2 regions of the Sphingomonas sp. BL-S-29 genome follow, and region 2 is predicted to be linked to the other one. Evidence: riboswitches for the same ligand, from Rfam matches in the RefSeq annotation. Region 2 holds a riboswitch; the other holds the start of a gene.
The links. A riboswitch is a leader RNA that binds a small molecule or an ion and turns the genes downstream of it on or off. The one in region 2 is predicted to bind glycine.
Positions count from the first base shown of each region.

Region 1: another riboswitch for glycine. It lies ahead of gcvT (glycine cleavage system aminomethyltransferase GcvT); the one in region 2 lies ahead of ACZ1I2_RS20020 (L-serine ammonia-lyase).

Region 1 covers NZ_CM145482.1:2,737,406-2,748,328, forward strand. Annotated here, with positions in the region: gene rnhA (ribonuclease HI) at 1-375, opposite strand, end outside; gene thrB (homoserine kinase) at 372-1,328, opposite strand; gene ispH (4-hydroxy-3-methylbut-2-enyl diphosphate reductase) at 1,602-2,558, opposite strand; gene ACZ1I2_RS13055 (hypothetical protein) at 2,725-3,330, shown strand; gene ACZ1I2_RS13060 (MOSC domain-containing protein) at 3,327-3,974, shown strand; glycine riboswitch at 4,053-4,185, shown strand; gene gcvT (glycine cleavage system aminomethyltransferase GcvT) at 4,356-5,483, shown strand; gene gcvH (glycine cleavage system protein GcvH) at 5,485-5,856, shown strand; gene gcvPA (aminomethyl-transferring glycine dehydrogenase subunit GcvPA) at 5,989-7,347, shown strand; gene ACZ1I2_RS13080 (hypothetical protein) at 7,344-7,472, shown strand; gene gcvPB (aminomethyl-transferring glycine dehydrogenase subunit GcvPB) at 7,469-9,037, shown strand; gene ACZ1I2_RS13090 (CcdC protein domain-containing protein) at 9,102-9,617, shown strand; gene ACZ1I2_RS13095 (methyltransferase family protein) at 9,614-10,081, opposite strand; gene ACZ1I2_RS13100 (DMT family transporter) at 10,146-10,923, opposite strand, start outside.
Region 2 covers NZ_CM145482.1:4,212,624-4,223,546, forward strand. Annotated here, with positions in the region: gene ACZ1I2_RS20010 (autotransporter assembly complex protein TamA) at 1-334, shown strand, start outside; gene ACZ1I2_RS20015 (translocation/assembly module TamB domain-containing protein) at 334-4,533, shown strand; gene ACZ1I2_RS20020 (L-serine ammonia-lyase) at 4,728-6,074, opposite strand; glycine riboswitch at 6,184-6,249, opposite strand; glycine riboswitch at 6,251-6,338, opposite strand; gene ACZ1I2_RS20025 (helix-turn-helix transcriptional regulator) at 6,382-7,236, opposite strand; gene ACZ1I2_RS20030 (SDR family oxidoreductase) at 7,339-8,217, shown strand; gene ACZ1I2_RS20035 (glutathione S-transferase family protein) at 8,205-8,846, opposite strand; gene ACZ1I2_RS20040 (M13 family metallopeptidase) at 8,867-10,923, opposite strand, start outside.

The sequences.
Region 1 (10,923 bases), 1.5 Mb from region 2:
CTTTACCCAGAGCCATTCGATGCGGTGCGGCTTGGCGGCGGCCAGCAGCGCCTGCCAGAGGTCGGCATTCTTGACCGGCTGTTTGGCAGCGGTCTTCCAGCCATTCTTCTGCCAGCCTTTGATCCATTTGGTCAGGCCGTCCATGACATAGCGGCTGTCGGTCGAGAGGACGACATGGCACGGGCGCGTGAGCGCGTTCAGGCCCTCGATCGCTGCCCTGAGCTCCATCCGATTGTTGGTGGTCAGCTTTTCGCCGCCCGAAATGTCGCGCTCGCGCGTGCCGGCACGGATCACCGCGCCCCAGCCGCCCGGCCCCGGATTGCCCTTGCACGCGCCGTCGGTGGCGATTTCGACTTTGGTGAGTTCCGTCGTCATGCGAATTGCCCCGCGCCCTGCGTCTCATAGGCCCTGAGGCGGCGGAGATAGGCGAGCGGATCCTTCCGCGTGACCAGCGCATCAGCCGGCGTGTTGAGCCAGTCCCAGGCGCGCGACAAAAGGAAACGGATACAGGCGCCCTTGGCGAGATGGATCAGGGCTGCCCGTTCTTGGGGCGTGAGATCGATCGACTGCGTGTAGCCGTCGATCAGCGCGCGCCCGACCGCCCAATTGGCGTTGCTTCCGGTCGCGTCGAACGACCAGGCAGTGTGCATGACCGCAAGGTCATAGGCGCGGATGTCGGTGCAGGCGAAATAGAAGTCGATCAGTCCGGTCACGGCATCGCCGCGCATCAGGACATTGTCGGGGAACAGGTCCGCATGGATCGCGCCGACCGGAAGGTGGGTGGGCCAGGCGGCGAGAACCGCGTCGAGCGCGAAACCGACATCGTCGTACAGCCCCGGCGCGATGCCATCCAGGTCGCGGCCACAGCGTTCGAACAATGGCCGCCAGGTATCGACGCCCATCGAATTGGCGCGCGTCAGGGGGAAATCGGCCAGTGCCTCATGCATCCGGCCCATCGCGGTGCCGGCGGCAAAGGCCTGTGGGATGGTGGGATGCGAGACCGAGACGCCGGTAAGGAACTCGATCAGGCAGGCGGGCCGGCCTTCGAGCTGATGGATCACGGTGCCGTCGCGGTCGGGCAGGGCGCGCGGCACCGGCAGGTCGTGTTTCCCGAGATGATCGATCATCGAAAAGAAGAAGGGCAGATCGTCCAGATGCACACGCTTTTCGTAGAGCGTCAGGATGAAGCGGCCGGCGGTCGTATCGACCAGGTAATTGCTGTTCTCAACGCCCTCGGCGATCCCCTTGGCGGAGACGAGTTCGCCATGGTCGAAACGCGACAGGAAGGCGCCCAGCGCCTCCGCTGAAACCTGAGTATATACCGCCATGGACTAGGGCCTGCAAGTGCAGCTGGAGGGGGTCGGGACGAGGCGAATTTTGCCGCCCGGGTAGGAGCAAGGAGGGAGCGATGGATATTCATCGTGACCGACGCGCGACGCCGCCGGGCGGCAAAAGGCGCCCCGCCCCGAAGGGGTCGCTCGGAGAGGGCCGCCGGACGGCGTCGCGCGGCTTGGACGGGCTACCGGCCCGCCCTGCGCCACGCTCCTTGCCGGCGACCCTCTCCGAGCGATCACGACCCCCTCCAGCTGCACTTGCAGGCCCTAAGCCGCGACTTCGAGGCCGCGGGGCAGCTTGAAGGAAATCGTCTCGCGCGTGGTCTCGACTTCGAACTCGCTGACCTCGAACCGCTCCGACAGCCGGTCGACGAGTTCGCGGACCAATACTTCGGGGGCCGAGGCTCCGGCGGTGATGCCGAGTGTCCGGACGCCTTCGAGGAAGTCGAAATTCAGGTCGCTCGCGCGCTGCACGAGCAGGGCCGGCGTGCCCTCGCGCACCGCGACCTCGACCAGCCGGACCGAGTTGGAGGAATTGGGTGCGCCGATCACCAGCATCGCGTCGCAAGCGCCGGCGATCTTCTTGACCGCCGCCTGACGGTTCGACGTGGCGTAGCAGATGTCCTCGCCACGCGGTGCCTGGATCGCGGGAAAGCGGCGCTGCAGCGCCTCGACGATGGCGGCGGTATCGTCGACCGACAGCGTCGTCTGAGTGAGGAAAGCGAGATTGGCGGGGTCGGACGGCGTCATCGTCTCGACATCGGCGACGGTTTCTACCAGCGACATCGATCCTTCGGGGACCTGGCCGAAGGTCCCGATCACCTCGGGATGGCCCTCATGACCGATGAAGACGATGTGGCGGCCGGCGGCGACCAGCCGTTCGGCCTGGCGATGCACCTTGGAGACGAGCGGGCAAGTGGCGTCGAGATAGGAGAGGCCGCGCTGCGCTGCCTTGGTCGGCACTGCCTTGGGCACGCCGTGCGCGGAAAAGACCACCGGCACGCCATCCGGCACTTCGTCAAGCTCCTCGACGAAGATCGCGCCTTTCTCGCGCAGCGCATCGACGACGAACTTGTTGTGGACGATCTCGTGCCGGACATAGACCGGCGCACCATATTTCTCGATCGCCAGCTCGACGATCTGGATCGCGCGGTCGACGCCAGCGCAAAAGCCGCGCGGCGCGGCAATGAGCAGTTCGAGTGGCGGTTTCTGGAGATCGGTCATCACGATGGGCTCTACGCGATTGCTTGCGTGCGCGAAAGCCGGTTCCTATGGTGCGCGTCGTTCCGGGGCCGGTGCGCGCGAGCGCGAGGCCCCTTCCTATGTGTTCCCATGTGATAAGGTGCGTGTGCCCGTGACAGCCCGGAAAATTGCCGTTCCCGCCATCCTGATGCTGCTGGCCGGCGGCTGCTCCACCACCGGAGACATTGACGAAACGGGTGGCATCACGGCGATCCGTTCGGCCTGTCCGACCGTCGGCGTTCCCGCGGCGACCGGCGATATCACCCTGTTCGATCCGCCGGCCAGTACCGCGGCGACCGCGATCGACGTTGCGGCGGTGATGACCAATGTCCGCTCCACCTGCGCCGATGCGACTGACGACATCGTCACCACCGTCACCTTCGATATCCAGGCGCGCCGGGCGCGCACCGATACGGCGCGCGACGTGAGTCTGCCCTATTTCATCACCGTCGTGCGGGGCGGCACCGCCGTTATCGCCAAGCGCGTCGGCCATGTCTCCGTGCATTTCAATGCCGGGCAGGACCGTGCGACGGCCAGCGGCCAGGCGAGCAGCACCATCTCCCGCGCGGCGGCCAGCCTTTCTGAAGATGTCCGCAAGAAGCTGACCGAAAAGCGCAAGGCGGGCGGCAGCGACGCCGCGGTCGACCCGCTGACTCGTCCGGAGATTCGCCAGGCCGTGCTGCGCGCTACCTTCGAGGCGCTGGTCGGCTTTCAACTGACCGACGATCAGCTCAAGTACAACGCCACCCGGTGACCGAGGTCCGGGCCTTTGCCCTGCTGACGGGTAAGGCCCGGTACCTCGGGCGGGGTGAAAACAGCGCCATCGCCAAGTCTCCCGTCACCGGGCCGGTGAAGATCGGCTTTCTTGGGCTGGAAGGCGACGAGCAGGCCGATCCGACCGTTCATGGCGGACCGGACAAGGCGCTGCATCATTATCCCCATGATCATTATGCGCGCTGGAGCGAGGACAGGGTGGACGATCCGGTGCTCGCGGCGCCGGGGGCCTTTGGCGAGAATATCGCGACGCTCGGGCTGACCGAAGATCAGGTCTGCATCGGCGACCGGTTCCGCCTGGGCCGCGCGCTGATCGAGATCAGCCAGGGCCGGCAACCCTGCTGGAAGCAGGCTGAACGGCTGCGCTGGCCGGCTCTCCCGGCACTGATGGTCAAGGAACGGCGCAGCGGATGGTATTACCGCGTGATCGAGGAAGGCGCCGCCGAGCCGGGCGAGGCCCTGGCGATGGTCGAGCGCCCCTTGCCAGGGTGGACAGTCCGCCGCGTCTTCGGTCTGCTCATCGCCGGGGACCATCGTCACGACCCGGCGGCGCTTCGTGACCTTGCGGGTATGGAACTGCTGTATGACGGATGGCGGCACCGTGCCCTCAAATTGATGGCTTAGCTAAAAGCGTTACCAAGGCCGATTGACTCGCATGCTGCACCGCGTCACACCGGGCATGTCGATGGAGGGCAACTTCCATAGGCACGCGCGGGAGAGACCCCGGACGTGGGACCCTTGTCAAAGCAATGGCTTGGCATGGAATCCCTGATCCAGGGCGCCGAAGGAGCAACCGCCCCGGAATCTCTCAGGCACACCGGACCGCGCGGGCTATCGACACTCTGGAAAGCGGCCGAGGCGATGTTTGCCCGGCCCACCGAAGGGGTAAGCCATCCTGCGCAAGCGGGTGGTCAAAGCTCTCAGGTTCCCGTGACAGAGGGGGCGGCGAAACGCGGCGTAAGATGCGCTGCGTAACGCCGTGACACCTTGTGACGGAGACCGGCATTGAGTGACAACGAAGGCCCCGAAATCGAGATCCAGACGCTGCCGCTCGATGCGTGGCACCGTGCGCGGGACGGCCGGATGGTCGAATTCGCCGGCTATCACATGCCCGTCCAGTATGAAGGCATCATGGCCGAGCATCTGTGGACGCGCGACTCCGCCGGTTTGTTCGACGTCAGCCATATGGGCCAGCTGCTCTTTACCGGCGACTGCGCCGATGCCGCGCTCGAAGCGCTGCTGCCGGGCGACATCAAGGGGCTTGCCCCTACGAAGATGCGCTATTCGCTGCTGCTCGCGGAGAATGGCGGCATTCTCGATGATCTGATGGTCACGCGCCGCGAGGACGGCATCTACATGGTCGTCAACGGCGCGACCAAATATGACGACATCTCCTATCTCCTCGATCACCTGCCCGAGGACATCACGATCAACATCATGGACGAGCAGGCGCTGCTCGCGCTCCAGGGCCCCAAGGCGGTTGACGTGCTGTCGCGGCTGGTGCCGGGCGTCGAGGCGTTGGTGTTCATGACCGCGGGTGCGTTCGAGTGGAACGGCACGCCGCTGTGGATCAGCCGCTCGGGCTATACCGGTGAGGACGGGTTCGAGATTTCGGTGCCGGCCGAGGCTGCCGAGGCACTCGCCGATGCGCTGACCGCCGAGGCCGAAGTGAAGCCGATCGGGCTCGGCGCGCGCGATTCGCTGCGGCTCGAGGCCGGCTTGCCGCTCTACGGGCATGATCTCGATCCCAAGACCACGCCGGTGATGGCCGATCTCGGCTTCGCTTTGTCCAAGCGCCGTCGCGAGGAAGGCAATTTCATGGGCGCCGAGCGTATCCTGCTCGAGCGCGAGCAGGGCGCGGCGGTCAAGCGCGTCGGCCTGGTCGTCGAAGGCCGCCAGCCAGTGCGCGAGGGCGCGGCGGTGGTCGATGCGGAGGGTTCCGAGGTCGGCAAGGTCACCAGCGGCGGTTTCGCCCCGAGCTTCGGTGCGCCGATCGCCATGGCCTATGTGCCCGCCGCGATGGCGGCGATCGGCACCGTCATCCAGATTACGCAGCGTGGCAAGGTCCACCAGGCGACCGTCACCGCGATGCCGCTGATTCCACACCGCTATGTCCGAGCAGGAGGCAAGTAAGATGAGCCGTTACTTCACCGAAGATCATGAATGGGTCGATGTCGACGGCGACATCGGCACGGTCGGCATCAGCGAGTACGCGCAAGGCCAGCTCGGCGACATCGTGTTCGTCGACGTGCCGGCGGAGGGCAAGGAACTGGCGAAGGGCGACGAGGCCGCGGTGGTCGAATCGGTCAAGGCCGCATCGGACGTCTATTCGCCGGTCTCCGGCACCGTGCTTGAAGGCAATGCCGCGCTCGGCGACAATCCCGGGCTCGTCAACGAAGATCCCGAGGCCGAGGGCTGGTTCTTTAAGCTGACGCTCAGCGATCCGGAAGAACTCAAGGGCCTGATGGATGAGGCGGCCTACGCCGCTTTCGTCGCGAAGCTTTGATGTGACGTACTCCCCTCCCGCTTGCGGGAGGGGTTGGGGGCGGGCTCGCGCTTTCCTCCAACGCTCCGCCCGGAATTGGCCGGGCGCCCACCCCCGACCCCTCCCGCAGGCGGGAGGGGGGAGATTGCTTGAATGCGGTATTTGCCCCTTACCGACAATGATCGTCAGGCGATGCTCGCCACGATCGGCGCCAGGTCGATCGACGATCTGTTCGTCGACGTGCCCGCCATTGCCCAACTCGACGGCCCGATCCACGGCCTTCCGGGCCATGCGAGCGAATTGGCGGTCGAACGCCACATGTCGGCGCTGGCGCGCAAGAACCTGGCGGCGGGCGACGCGCCCTTCTTCCTCGGCTGCGGTGCCTATAAGCATCATGTGCCGGCGAGCGTCGACCATCTGATCCAGCGCGGCGAGTATCTGACGGCGTACACGCCGTATCAGCCCGAGATCGCGCAGGGCACGCTGCAGATGCTGTTCGAGTTCCAGACCCAGGTCGCGCGGCTGCTCGGCACCGATGTGGCGAACGCGTCGATGTACGATGGCTCGACCGCCTGCTGGGAAGCGATCGGCATGGCGCGGCGGGTGACCAAGCGGGCCAAGGCGATCCTGTCGACCGGGCTTCACCCGCATTATGTTTCCGTCGCGAAGACCATGGCGAAGTTCACCGGTGATGTGCTGGAAACCGGCACACCGTCGCTGTCGGCCGGGACCGACATCGCCGACCTGATCGCGGCGATCGACAACGATACGTCCTGTGTCGTCGTCCAGTATCCCGATATCCTCGGCCGGATCGACGACCTGTCCGAGCTGGCCGCCGCTTGCCACGCCAAGAAGGCGCTGCTGATCGCCGTGGTCACCGAGCCCGTGGCGCTGGGTGCGATCAAGTCGCCGGGCGAGATGGATGCGGATATCGTCGTGGGCGAAGGCCAGTCGATCGGCGTCGGGCTTCAGTTCGGCGGGCCCTATGTCGGGCTGTTCGGCTGCAAGGAAAAATATGTCCGCCAGATGCCGGGCCGGCTCTGCGGGGAGACGCAGGACGCGGACGGCCGTCGCGGTTTCGTGCTGACGCTGTCGACGCGCGAGCAGCATATCCGCCGCGAAAAGGCGACGTCGAACATCTGCACCAATTCCGGTCTCTGCGCGCTGGCCTTCTCGATCCACATGACCCTGCTCGGCGAGGCCGGACTGCGCGCGCTGGCCGAGACCAACCACGCCGGTGCGGTCGCCGCAGCGGAGCGGCTCGCGCAAATACCGGGCGTCGAACTGGTCAACGAGACCTTCTTCAACGAATTCACCCTGAAGCTGCCGGTCGAGGCGCGGCCCGTGGTGCGGACGCTGGCCGATCGCGGCATCCTGGCCGGCGTGTCGCTCGGGCGGCTCTATCCCGGCGAGAGCGATCTGGCGAACGGCCTGGTCGTCGCGGTGACCGAGACGACCACCATGGAGGATGTCGAGACACTTGCCTCCGCGCTCCAGGAGGTGCTGGCATGACCACTCCTCCTTCCGTTCGCCCTGAGCTTGTCGAAGGGCTGTTCTTTTCTTTCAACCGTTCAAAAGAAGGGCCGGGCTTCGACAAGCTCAGCCCGAACGGGTTTGTGCGAGGAACCCAGGCATGACGATCAACGCAAGCGGCTGGCGCCCGGAGCGCCCCGAGGCCGGTTCCGCCACGGCCCCGACCTTCACCGGCAACAAGGCGCTGATGCTGGAAGAGGCGCTGATCTTCGAGATCGGCTCGACCGGGACCACGGGTGTGGAAGTTGCGGCCCCGGCCAAGGTCGCCTCGCGGCTTGGCAACCTGAGTCGGTCGGCGCCGATTGGCCTTCCGGGCCTGTCCGAGCCCGAAGCGGTGCGCCACTACACGCGCCTGTCGCGGCAGAATTACGCGATCGACCTCGGCCTGTTCCCGCTCGGTTCGTGCACGATGAAGCACAACCCGCGGCTCAACGAGAAGATGGCGCGGCTGCCCGGTTTCGCCGATATCCACCCGCTCGCGCCGGTCGATACGGTGCAGGGCGCGCTCGAGGTGATCCACCAGCTCGCGCACTGGCTGGTGACGCTGACCGGCATGCATTCCGTCGCGATGAGCCCCAAGGCGGGCGCGCATGGTGAGCTTTGCGGGATCCTGGCGATCCGCGCGGCGTTGGAAGCGCGGGGCGAGGGGCACCGCAAGGTGATCCTGGTGCCGGAGAGCGCGCATGGCACCAACCCGGCGACCGCGGCCTTTGCCGGCTATTCGGTCGAGGATATCCCCGCGACCAGCGAAGGCCGGGTCGATCTGGCGGCGCTGACCGCGCGGCTGGGGCCGGACGTGGCCGGGGTGATGATCACCAACCCCAATACCTGCGGGCTGTTCGAGCGGGACATGCGCAAGATCTCGGACGCGGTCCACGCGGCGGGCGGCCTGGTCTATTGCGACGGGGCGAACTTCAACGCGATCGTCGGGCGTGTGCGTCCGGGCGATCTCGGCATCGACGCGATGCACATCAACCTGCACAAGACCTTCTCCACGCCGCATGGCGGCGGCGGACCGGGTTCGGGGCCGGTGGTGTTCTCGGAAGCGCTGGCGCCCTATGCGCCACTGCCCTTCGTCGAGAAGACGGCGGACGGCTTCCGCCTCGTCGAGGAAGAGACCGCCGAGGAGCATCATGCGGGCAGCTTCGGGCGCATGGTCGCCTTCCAGGGGCAGATGGGCATGTTCACCCGCGCGCTGACCTATATCCTCAGCCACGGCGCCGATGGCCTGCGGCAGGTGGCGGAGGATGCGGTGCTCAACGCGAACTATATCCTGCGCTCGCTCGACGGCACGCTCGATGCACCGTTCGGGGCGTCCGGGCCGTGCATGCATGAGGCCCTGTTCTCGGATTCGAACCTGGCCGAGGGTTTCTCGACGATCGACGTGGCCAAGGGGCTGATCGACGAGGGGTATCATCCGATGACGATGTATTTCCCGCTGGTGGTGCACGGCGCGATGCTGGTCGAGCCGACCGAGACCGAGAGCAAGGCGGCGCTCGATCAGTTCATCGGCGCGCTGCGTTCGGTGGCGGAGCGGGCCAAGGCGGGCGATGTCGCGCTGAAATCGGCGCCGCATTTTGCGCCGCGCAGCCGGCTCGACGAAACGCTGGCCGCGCGCAAGCCGGTACTGGTGTGGAAGGATCAGGAGCTCGCGCAAGCGGCGGAGTAAGGGCGGTCACGAACCCGTCACAGTGACGGGGCATCGTGGGGCGCATAGGGAGTGGGGGACGGGGATGCAGGTTCATACCGGGCAGCCGCAAGGCTGGATGCAATATGCCATCCCGATCGCGATCTTCGTTCTGGTCTTCGCCTTTCGCGCCCGGCGGCTGAGCCAGCTTCGACCGCTTCGGATCGAGCGGCTATGGATTTTCCCGGCCATCTATCTGGTGGTCTGCCTCGGCATGCTGGTCCAGTTTCCGCCGACGCCGGTGGGATGGGGGCTGTGCGCGGTCGCGCTGGCGGTCGGCGCCGCGCTTGGGTGGCAGCGCGGCAAGACGATGCGGATCACCGTCGATCCCGACACGCATCAACTCAACCAGAAGGCGTCGCTGGCCGGCATCGCCTTTCTGTTCGGGATCGTAGGGCTGCGTGCCGCTGCGAGGGCGGGGAGCAGCGCGTTGCACCTGAACGTCGCGATGCTGACGGATATGCTCGTCGTCCTGGCGCTCGGCCTGTTCGCGGTGCAGCGCGTCGAGATGTATCTGCGCGCGACGCGGCTGCTCGATGAGGCGCGGGCGGCGAAGGTCTAGAACCAGCGCGGGACGTTCTGCTTGTAGGCGTCATAGTCCGCGCCGAACTTGCCGAGCAGATAGCGTTCCTCGCGCGCGATGACCTGGGTGCGGATCAGCAGGATCGCGACCGGCAGCAGCAGGAGCGCGGTGAAACTGTCGAACAGGATGGCGAACCCGGCATAGAGGATCGCCATGCCGAGATACATCGGGTTGCGGGTGACGCGGTAGATGCCGGTCGTGACCAGGCGGGTCGAGGATCGCCAGGGCCTCGTCGCGGTGCCCAGCCTGCGGAATCGTTCCGAGCCCGCCAGGATCACGCCGGCACCGAGGAGGAGGAGCGTCCCGCCGGTCATGATCGACAGCGTGCCGGCGGGGCCGAGCCGGCCGGTCAGGCCGGTCCAGGCGAACCCCAGGAGAAGCACGCCGAGATAGATGAGAGGGGGCGGGAAGCCCACTTTCGCGCTGTCCGGATCAATTCGCATGGCTCTCTCCGATGATCGCCGCGCATCATGCGGGGAGGGATGCAGCGAACGCAAGGCCCCGGCGCTAGACGATCGCCTGCTCGGTCTCGGTCTGCCGTCGGACATGTTCGCGCCACACGATATAGAGCCCGCTGCCGATGACGATCGGCGCCCCGATCCAGGTCGAGAGACCGGGAAATGTCCCGAACAGGAGCCAGCCGTACAGCGTCGCCCAGAGCAGCGACGAATAATCCATCGGCACCACGATCGAGACCGGCCCGAGCTTGAGCGCGGTGGTCAGCGCGATCTGGCCGAGATTGCCGATCACGCCCACGCCGATCAGCAGGAGCCAGACCTCCAGCGCGTGCTTCTGGTGATCCATCGCATAGACGATGCTCAGCGGGATCATGGACAATGTCGCGAACCAGAAGACCGTGGTGTAGGGACTTTCCGTCCGCCCGATCCTGCGCAGCTGGATCGAGACGATCGCGGCGAGGAACCCGGCGGAGAGGCCAGCGACCGTGCCCCAGAGGACGAAATGGCCCGTCCCCGGACGCGCGACGATCAGCACGCCGACGAATCCCGCGACGACCGCGAGCCAGCGATGCCAGCCGGTCGGCTCGCCCAGCACCAGCGCGCCGAGGATCGTGGCGAAGATCGGCACGGTGAACTGCAAGGTGGTCGATTCGGCGAGCGGCAACAGCGTCACCGCGATGAACAGGCAGCTCATGCTGCTCAGGCCGACCACGGCGCGGAAGACATGCGCCCCGAGCTGGGCGGTGCGGATCGTCGCGAGCCCGGGGCCCAGCGCGATCACCGTCGCGACCAGCGGAACCCCGACCGCCTGGCGGAAGAACAGGATC
Region 2 (10,923 bases):
TGCGGGCGGCGGCGGATCGGTGCGCGGCTTCGGCTATCAACAGCTGGGCCCGCGCGACACCAATAACGATCCGGTCGGCGGGCGCAGCCTGGTCGAGGGCGCGATCGAGGCACGGTACCGCTTCGGCGACTACGGCATCGTGCCGTTCTTCGATGTGGGCCAGGCCTATGCCTCGACTCAACCGAAGTTCAGCGACCTGCGCTATGGCGTCGGTATCGGCGCGCGTTACTACACCAATTTCGGGCCGGTACGGTTCGACGTCGCGACGCCGTTGGGCCGGCGCAAGGGCGAAGCGAAGGTCGCGATCTATATCTCGATCGGGCAGGCCTTCTGATGGCCGAAACCGAGGTCGAAACCGTGGTGCCGCGCCGCCGCTTGCCGGTCGGGCGGATCGCCAAATGGGTGGCAATCACTGTCGCGGCTCTGCTCGCGCTCGCCGTGCTGGCGGTGTTCGCGCTCAATACCGATCCGGGCCGGCGATTCCTCGCTGGCAAGCTGACCGGCTATGAGACGGCGTCCGGCATCAAGGTCGAATTCGGCCGGCTGGAGGGTTCGCTCTACGGCAAGCTGACCATCCGCGACCTGAAGATCAGCGATCCCAAGGGCGTGTTCGCCACCGCGCCGCGAGTCGATCTCGACTGGCGGCCCTTCGCCTTCATCCGCAACCATGCCGATATTCGGTCCGCCAGCGCGCCGCTGATCACCCTTGCCCGCCTGCCCGAACTGAAAGTGGTGCCGAGCGACCCCAACGCCCCCACCCTGCCCGACGTCGATATCGATATCGGCAGACTGAAGGTCGACCGCCTGGTGCTCGGCGCGCCCGTCACCGGCACGCGGCGCCTGATGACACTCGATGCCGTCGCGCATATCGCCGATGGCCGCGCGCAGATCACCGGCAACGCAGCCGCGCTGGACGGCGGCGACCGGCTCGCGCTGGTGCTCGATGCGGTGCCGGATCAGGACCGGCTGATCGTCGATGCGCGGCTCGATGCGCCGGCGGGCGGAATCGTCGCGGGCATGGCGGGTCTCAAACAGCCGCTCGTCGCGCGGATCGACGGGCGGGGAAGCTGGTCGTCCTGGCAGGGCAAGGCGCGGGCGCTGCTCGGCGGCCAGCCGCTGGCCGCGCTCGATCTCACGGCACGCAACGGCACCTTCACCGCGCGCGGACCGCTTCATCCCGGGCTGATCCTGGCCGGGCCGGTCGAGCGGCTGACCGCGCCGGCACTGCTGGTCGATCTGACCACGACCCTGGCGCAGCGGCGCGCGAACACGAAGCTGTCGGTCAAGTCCGACGCGCTGGCGGTCACGGCGAACGGCATGATCGATCTGGCGCAGAGCCGCTTCGAGGGATTGCAGGTCGAGGCGAGCCTGCTCACCCCCGGATCGATCGCGCCGAACCTCAACGGGCGTGACGTGCGCGCGTCGCTGCGGCTCGACGGCGCCTTTGTCCGGCCGCTGGTCGACTACAAGATCAGCGCCGCGGCGATCGGCTTCGACAAGACCGTGGTGCAGGGCCTCTACGCCGAAGGCCGCAGCCGGGTCGATGCCGACCGCATCATCGTGCCCGTCACCGGCCGCATCGCGCGCGTCACCGGGCTGAACGCGGCGGCCGGCGGCTTGCTGACAAAGGTGACGATCAACGGCGAGTTCGCGATCTCCGGCGACACGATCCTGTCGGACAATCTGCGCATCCGTTCGCCCCAGATCGATGCCACCGCGATCGTCGTCGCCGACCTGTCGACCGGCATCTACCGCGCCGGGCTGAAAGGGCGGATCAACGATTACCGGATCGACGGCGTCGGCATCATCAACCTGACGACCGACATGAACCTGGTCACCGTCCCGTCCGGCGGCTTCGGGCTGAAGGGAAGGTTCGGCGTCACCACGGTGAAGCTCGACAATGCCGGCGTTCAGAACTTCCTGGGCGGACGCGCGGTGATCGTCGGCAATCTCAGCTTCGATCCCAAGGGCGTGTTCCGGGTCCAGAACCTACGGGTCGCGGCGCCGAGCTTCCGCCTCACCGGCGGCCAGGGCAGTTATTTGCCCGACGGCCGCATCGCCTTCACCGCGCAGGGCCATTCGACTCAATATGGCCCGCTGGCGGTCGCCATATCGGGCACCGCCGAGCGCCCGCTGATCAAGCTGCGGGCGAGCCGGCCCAATGTCGGCGTGCAGCTCAGCGATGTCGTGGCGACGATCCGCGGAACCGGGACCGGCTATGCCGTGGTCGCGACCGGCGGCTCGCCTTATGGGCCGTTCAACGCGGACGTGCTGATCCGCACCGGTGGCGGGCCGCTGACCATCGACATCCACCGCGCGCGCTTCGCCGGGGTCGGTTTCGCGGGCACCGTCCGCCAGGCGCCCGCCGGGCCGTTCATCGGGAAGCTCACCGCCAATGGGTCGGGCATCACCGGCACCGTCACTTTGTCGGCGGTCGGCAAGATCCAGCGCGCGCAGGTCTCGGCCCGGGCCAATGGCGCGCATATCCCCGGCCAGGCCAAGCTGGTGATCGAGCGTGCGATCGTCGAGGCGACGATCACCCTCTACACCAAGGCGCCGGAGATCCTCGCCGATGTCCAGCTCGCCGGCGTGCGCCAGGGCAGTTTCTTCCTCCAGGCGGCGCGCGCCAAGGTGAATTACCAGGGCGGGCGCGGCACCGCGCAGATCGTCGCCAATGGCCAGAGCGGCGCGAGCTTCCGCATCGCCGCCAACGCCCAGCTCTCGCCCGACCTGTACCGGGTCGCGGCGCAGGGCCAGGTAGGCACTGTGCCCTTCCACCTCGCCCAGCCGGCGATAATCCGGAACGAGCACGGCATCTATGTGCTCGCGCCGGTCGCGATCGTCGTGCCGCAGGGGCAGGTGCGGGTGGCCGGTCGCTATGGCAAGACGCTCGAGCTGCAATCGCGCTTCGACAATTTCGATCTCGCGATCCTCAACACCTTCGCCGCCGGCGCGGGCACCGGCGGCCGGGCGACCGGCAGCCTGGACTATGTCCAGGCCGGATCGGGCGTGCCCCGCGCCGACCTGCGCGTCGACATCCGTAGCTTCACCCGCTCCGGCGCGGCGGTCGTGTCCACCCCGGTCGACATCTCGGCGCTCGGCACGCTCCGCCCCGAAGGCGGCGCGCTCGCCGCGCTGATCAAGCGCGGCGGTGCGACGATCGGGCGGGCGCAGCTGCGGTTGCAGCCGGTCGGCGGCGGCGACTGGATGACGGCGCTGATGGATGCCCCGCTCGGCGGCGGCATCCGGTATAACGGACCGGCCGACGTGCTGTGGAGCCTGTCGGGCCTGGCGAACCAGACGCTCACCGGGCAGATCGGCATTGCCGCCGATTTCTCCGGCCGTATCTCCAGCCCGCAGCTGACCGGGCTGATCCGCGCCAATGCGCTGGCCTATGATAACGAGACCTATGGCACCCGCATCAGCGCGATCAAGCTGACCGGACGCTTCACCAACGACCGGTTCGAGATCAGCGAGTTCACCGGGCGCGCCGGCAAGGGCACCGTCTCAGCACGCGGCAGCGTCGGGTTCGGCTCGGACGCGGGCTTCCCGATCGATGTCCGGGTGACCTTGAGCAATGCGCAGCTCGCGCGCAGCGACGCGCTGGGCGCGACCGTCTCGGGCGAGATCGCGGTGACCAACAGCAAGGCGAATGGCGGCCTGATCTCCGGCACCCTGAACCTGCCCGAAGTGCGGTACGAGATCATCCGCCAGGGCGCGGCCGAAGTCGCCGAACTGCAGGGGGTGCGCCGCAAGGGCACCAGCCGCGCGCAGGCCGCGCGCGATGCGGCCGAAGCTGCGGCAGGCGTGCCCAGCCTGTTCAAGCTCGACCTGCGCATCCGTGCCGACAACCGGCTGTTCGTGACCGGCATGGGGCTGGAAAGCGAATGGAGCGCCGACCTGCGGGTGGGCGGCACCTCGGCCACGCCGGAGGTGATCGGCAATGTCGACCTGGTGCGCGGCACCTATAATTTCGCGGGCAAGCGTTTCGATCTCGACCAGGACAGCATCATCCGCTTCGAAGGCGGCCCGGTGACGAACCCGAGCTTGTCGATGCGGGCGACGGCGACTCTCTCCGGCACCGCGATCACCATCAATATCGGTGGCCGGGCGCAGAACCCGCAAATCACCTTCACTTCCTCGCCCAGCCTGCCGCAGGACGAACTGCTCTCGCGCATCCTGTTCGGCAACTCGATCACCGAGCTGTCGCCGATGCAGGCGATCCAGCTCGCCTCGGCGCTCAATTCGCTGCGCGGCTCGGGCGGCGGGCTCAATCCGCTGGGCAAGCTGCGCTCCGCCTCGGGCATCGACCGGTTGCGCGTGCTGGGCGCGGACGAGGCAACCGGGCGCGGAACGTCCGTCGCCGCGGGCAAATATATCTCCAACGATATCTATGTGGAGATCGTTACCGACACGCGCGGCTTCACCGCGACCCAGATCGAGATCGCCTTGTCCAAGGCATTGAGCATCCTGAGCCAGACCGGCGGATCGAACGGGACCGCGATCAACCTGCGCTATTCGAGGGATTATTGACGGGCGGCTTGAGGCGTAGAGCCGAAACCCATACCGTCTCCGTTCGTCCTGAGTAGCCATTGAGCTTGTCGAATGGCGTATCGAAGAACAGGCGTCATGCGCTCCAACTGTCCTGCGATACGGGTCTTCGACTTCGCTCAGCCCCTACTCAGGACGAACGGTTTGCTCCTTGCACCTATTGATCCAACTGCCTGTCAGCACTCCACCACGTTGACGGCGAGGCCGCCCAGGCTGGTTTCCTTGTATTTGGAGCGCATGTCCTCGCCGGTCTGGCGCATCGTCTCAATCGCCTGGTCGAGGCTGACGATGTGGGTGCCGTCCCCGTCGAGCGCGAGATAGGCGGCGTTGATCGCCTTGACCGCGCCCATCGCGTTGCGCTCGATGCAGGGCACCTGGACGAGCCCGCCGATCGGATCGCAGGTCAGGCCGAGATTATGCTCGATGCCGATTTCGGCGGCATTCTCGATCTGGGCATTGCTCGCGCCGAGCACCGCCGCGAGGCCGGCGGCGGCCATCGAGCAGGCCACGCCGACCTCGCCCTGGCAGCCCATCTCCGCCGCCGAGATGGAGGCGCGGGTCTTGTAGAGCATGCCGATCGCCGCCGCAGTCGACAGGAAGATGCGAATGCCCTCGCGCGTCGCGGGACCCTCGAACGTCTCGTAATAGCGGATCACCGCGGGGATGATGCCGGCGGCGCCATTGGTCGGCGCGGTGACCACGCGGCCGCCGGCGGCATTCTCCTCGTTCACGGCCAGCGCCCAGAGGCTGACCCATTGGATGGTATGCGACGGGGCGCCGCGTTCCGAGCGGGAGATCAGCGCTTCGTGCAGCCCCTTGGCGCGGCGACGCACGTTGAGGCCGCCCGGCAATATGCCACCCTTCACCATGCCGCGATCGATGCAGGCGCGCATCGCATCGGCGACGCCGTCGAGCAGCGCGTCGGTCTCGGCCGCGGTGCGCCAGGCAGTGTCGTTGCGGCGAACCAGCTCGCTGATCGAGATATGCTCTGCCTCGGCCGCCAGCAGCAGCTCGTCACCCGACGTGAAGGGATGGCGCACCGCGACATTGCCAAGCTCCGGTCGTTCCCCGCCGCGCCGGATGGTGCCGCCGCCGACCGAATAATAGCGTAGCGTCTGCGACGTACCGTCCGGGAACCAGGCAGTCAGATCGAGGGCATTAGGATGTTCCGGCTCGAAGCGTTCGGGATGGAAATCGATCCCGCCCTTGCCGTCCAGCGCCACCGCATAGCCGCCCTCTCCGCCTCCTCGCCCGAGCGGCAGCGCATTGTCCGTGCGGAACCCGGCGACCAGCGCCGCCGCCGCTTCGGGATCGACTGTCTCCGGCTCCCAGCCGGCAAGGCCGAGCAGGACCGCGGTATCGGTGCCGTGCCCGATGCCGGTGAGCGCCAACGATCCGTACAGGCTGCAACCGACCCTGGTCGCGCGTTCCGGCAGGGCGAGGATGGTCCGCGCGAAATCCGCCGCGGCGCGCATTGGCCCGACCGTGTGCGAGCTGGACGGGCCGATGCCGATGGTGAACATCTCGGCGATGCTGATCGGGCGAAAGCGCGGGTCGGGAAAAGTCGAGGTCGCGAGAGGTGAGGTCACCGGGGCATGCTCCTGTCAGGCGCTGCGCGCGCCGTTGCATGCCCCCTCTGTCCCTTTGCCTGAGATCGCTATCCCGTCGGCGGGTGCCGTGGCACCACTCTCCAGAGTGTCTGTGTCGCGCGGTCCTTTTGCCTGAGAGTTTCCGGGGCGGTTGCTCCTTCGGCGCCGGCCAAAGCCGATCTCTCCCGTGCGACCGCCGATAGGTGAGCGAGTGCCCGCGCCAAGTCAATCGCCACGCTGGTCAGGATGCCCAGACCGCGCGGGATTCCTCGACAGGAGCTTCCCACCCGTCGACCAGGGACTGGACGAGCGCCCGGTCGTCCGGCGTGGCCGGGTTGTAGACGATCAGGCTGAGGTCCGGCCGGCCGTCCACCGCGAAGGCGGAATATTCCAGGGCGATCAGGCCGACCTGGGGATGGCGCAGATGCTTGGTCCCGTCGCCATAGGTCCGCACTTCATTGTCCTGCCACATCGAGGCGAATTCGGGGCTCGACCGGCAGAGTTCCTCGACCAGCGGCGCGACCTCGGCGTCGGCGCCGGCGCGCGCGGCATCGATCCGGAAGGAGCTCACGACGAATCGCGCCACCGATTCCCATTGCGGCTGCGCCGCGCGGACTCGATCGTCGCAGAAGATCAGGCGCAGGATATTGCGCTGGCCGGGCGGGATCGTGCCGTAATTGGTGAGGACCACCGCCGCGGCGCGGTTCCAGGCGACGACGTCCCAGGTCGCGGTCCGCACGATGGCGGGACTGCAGGTCAGCACGTCGAGCAGCCCCTGCAAGCGCGGCGTGATCGGATCCCCGCCGCGATACTGGGCCGCGGGCGGGCGGCCGAGACCAAGCAGGAACAGATGCTCGCGCTCGACCTCCGTCAGGGTCAATGCCGCCGCGATGCGATCGAGCACGTCGGCCGAGGGTTTCCCACCACGTCCTTGTTCAAGCCAGGTATACCAGGTCGGGCTGATATTGGCGCGCTGCGCCACTTCCTCGCGGCGCAACCCCGTGGTCCGCCGCCGCCCGGCGAACCCGAACGAGGCGGGATCGAGCCTGGTGCGCCGATTCCGGAGATAGGTGCCGAGCATGTTGTCGTCGGACATGGCTGCCCATCCAGTTAGTGTTTATACCAGGATAATGTCACTACTTTACCCGCATAAACCGGATCACGACAATAGGCGGATCGAAATGCTGGAGATGAGCAGATGCGCGTATTTGTAACGGGTGCCACCGGATGGGTCGGGTCGGCGGTGGTCGAGGAACTGGTCAGTGCCGGCCATCAGGTGACGGGCCTGGCCCGGTCCGCGGAAAAGGCAGCCGGGCTCGCCGCGGCCGGTGCCGACATCGTGTCCGGGACGCTCGACGACCTCGATACGCTGCGCGATGGCGCGGCGGCGGCGGACGGGGTGATCCACACCGCATTCAACCATGATTTCTCCCGGTTTGCCGAGAATGCGCGGCAGGACCAGCTGGCGATCGAGACATTGGGCAGCGCGCTGATGGGGTCGGACCGGCCGTTGCTCGTCACCTCGGGCTTTGCGTTGCTCGCGCCGGGCCGGGTCGCGACCGAGGCGGATCTGCCCGCGTCGCACCCCTCCTACCCGCGCCGGTCCGAGGCCGCCGCGATAGCTCTGGCGGCGCGCGGCGTGCGGGCCGCCTCCATCCGGCTGGCGCCGTCGGTGCACGGCACTGGCGACCACGGCTTCATCCCGTTCCTGATCGGCCTGGCCCGCGAGAAAGGCGTGTCCGCCTATATCGGCGACGGGGCGAACCGTTGGCCTGGGGTACACCGGCTCGACGCCGCGCGCCTCTACCGGCTTGCGCTCGAACAGGGCGCCACCGAGGCGGCCTATCACGCGACCGGCGACGAAGGAGTCGCGTTCAGGGACATCGCCGCGGTGATCGGGCGGCGGCTCGGCGTGCCGGTCGAATCGCGTGGACCGGAGCATTTCGGCTGGTTCGCCGATTTCGCCGGAGCGGATATTCCCGCATCGAGCGCGCGCACGCGGTCGTCGCTGGGCTGGGAACCGACGGGCCCGGATCTGCTGAGCGACATCGACCAGCCCGGCTATTATGCTGCCTGATCCGGCAGCGTGAGCTTGAACGCCTGATAAGCGTCAGTGAATTCGGGGAGCGCTTCGCACCGTGCGGCGTGCTCCCCCAGGGCGACCCAGCCATCCATGACGAACTGATCGGCCAGCGCCTCGCTGACGAAGCGGTGCATCGTGCCGAGCAGGACATCGGCGTGGCTCATCGTCTCGCCGAGCAGCCATGGGTCCTTCGCCGCCGCGCGCTCGCGTTCGAGCAGGTCGAGCGTGTCGATCACCTGGGCGCGGCACCGCTCGACCCACATCTTCAGGCCGCCATCGCGAAAGGCACGTTCATAGACCAGGCTGACCGCCTTTTCCGCGACGCCGGCGGCGAAGGCGCAGGTACGGAGCATGGCACGGCGATCGTCGCCGCGGCGGGTGAGGAAGGCGCGCTCGGGGCCGACCATCTCGTCGAGCGCATCGACGATCGCGCCGCTGTCGGTCAGCGCGACGCCGTCCTCATAGACCAGGGTCGGCACGCGCCGCAGCGGGTTGTAGCGCGCGATCTCCTCGACATCGCCGAACGCCGACAGCGGCGCGTGGCGATAGGGCAGATCATAGAGCTTCAACGTCACCGCGACGCGGCGGACGAAGGGCGAATCATACTGTCCGATCAGCAACATGGTCCGCCCTTCCCGTCCTTTTACCAGACCTTCACGCGCGCACTGGGTTCCAGATACAGCTTCTGGCCCGGCTGCACGTCGAATGCCTTGTACCACGCATCGAGGTTGCGAATGGTCTGCGCACGGAAACGGCCCGGCGAATGGCCGTCGGTCGCGACCTGCTGACGCGTGGACTTCTCGCGAGTCTTCTCGCGCCAGCTCTGGGCGAAGGCGAGCATGAAGCGCTGATCGCCGGTCAGCCCGTCGATCACCGGCGCTTCCTTGCCGCCGAGCGAGGCACGGTACGCCTCGTACGCCGCGGTCAGGCCAGCAACGTCGGCGATATTCTCGCCCAGCGTCTGTTCGCCGCTGAGGTGAAGGCCTGGCAGCGCCTCATAGGCGTCATACTGCTTGGCAAGCGCCGCGCTCTGCTCCTTGAAATGCGCGAAGTCGGCGAGGGTCCACCAGTTGCGCAGTTTGCCGCTCGAATCGAACTCGGCGCCGGTGTTGTCGAAGCTGTGGCTGATCTCGTGCCCGATGACCGCGCCGATCGAACCATAGTTCGCAGCCGCGTCCGCCTTGGGATCGTAGAACGGCGCCTCAAGGATCGCCGCCGGGAAGTTGAGCGCATTCTGCAGCGGCAGATTGACCGCGTTGACCGTCTGCGGCGTCATCCACCATTCGCCCTTGTCCGGCGCCTTGCCGATCTTGCCGACCTGGTGTCGGTATTCCGCGAGGCGCGCACGCTGCAGATTGCCGAGCGGATCGTCGCCCTTGATCTCCAGCGACCCGTAATTGCGCCAGGTCTCGGGATAGCCGACGCCGACGCGCATCGTCTCGATCTTCTTGCGCGCTTCGGCCTTGGTCGCGGGCGCCATCCAGGTCAGATTCTCGACGCGCTTGTCGAAGGCGGCCAGGATGTTCTTCACCATATTCTGGATGTCGGTCTTGGACGAGGCCGGGAAGAATTTCGCGACATAGATCTGGCCGACCGCGTCGCCCAGGCTGTTGTTCACGGCGGCAATCGCCCGCTTGTCGCGCGGCCGCGGCTGCTGCGTGCCGCTCAGCGTCTTGCCGTAGAAGTCGAACGAGGCATCGTCGAAGGCCTTGGGCAGCACCGGCGTGACGGTGTTGATGTGGTGGAAGGCCATCCAGTCCTGCCACGCTTCCAGCGGCTCGCTCGCCACCAGGGCGGAGAGCTTCGCGGTCGGGGCGGGATGCCAGACGATGAAGTCCTGCTGGCCCGAAAGACCCGCCGCTTCGAAAAAGGCGTTCCAGTCCAGGCCCGGCGCCTTCTTCGCGAAGTCCGCCTGTTTCCACGGGTTGTTCGCCTTATGGACGTCCTGGCTCTCGATATAGCCGGCATGCGCCGTGGCGATCTTGGTCTCGAGCGCCATTACACGGTCGGCGCGCGCGGCGGGATCGCTCAGGCCGGCCAGGGTGAAGACCTTGGTAACATAGGCCTTATAGGCGGTGCGGACCTGCGCCATGTCGGGCTTGGCCGAGACATAATAGTCGCGCTCGGGCAGACCGATGCCGCCCTGAAGCAGATACGGCACGGTCTGGCCCGGATTGTCGAGCGCCTGGGTGACGAACAGGCCGAACAGATGCTCGGTCTTGAAATTGGTCGCGTTGAGCGGATCGACATCGGCGCGAAGATCGGCGCCGAGGGCCTTGGCCAGGGCGGTCTTGTCCGCAATGGCGGCGATCGCGTCCAGCTCGGGCTTGATCGGGGCGAGGCCGCGCTTCTCGATGCCGGCGGTGTCGAGATAGGCATTGTAGAAATCGGCGATCCTGCGCTGGTCGGTGCCGGCGGCGGCATTGGCCTTGACGGCTTCCGCGATCAGCTGCGCATTGCGGCCTTCAGCGATGTTGAACACCTGAAGGAAGATGCCGGTGCTCGACCGGTCGGCCGGGATCTCGGTCTTGGCGCGCCAGCCGCCATTGGCATATTCGTCGAAATCGTCGCCGGGTTTGACGGCCTTGTCGAGCCCCGCCACGTCGACGCCGATCGCGCTGCCCGCAACCGGCGTCGTCGCGCTCTGGGTGCAGGCAGTGGTGGCGAGCAGGGCCGCGAGAAAAATCGTTGAACGCTTCA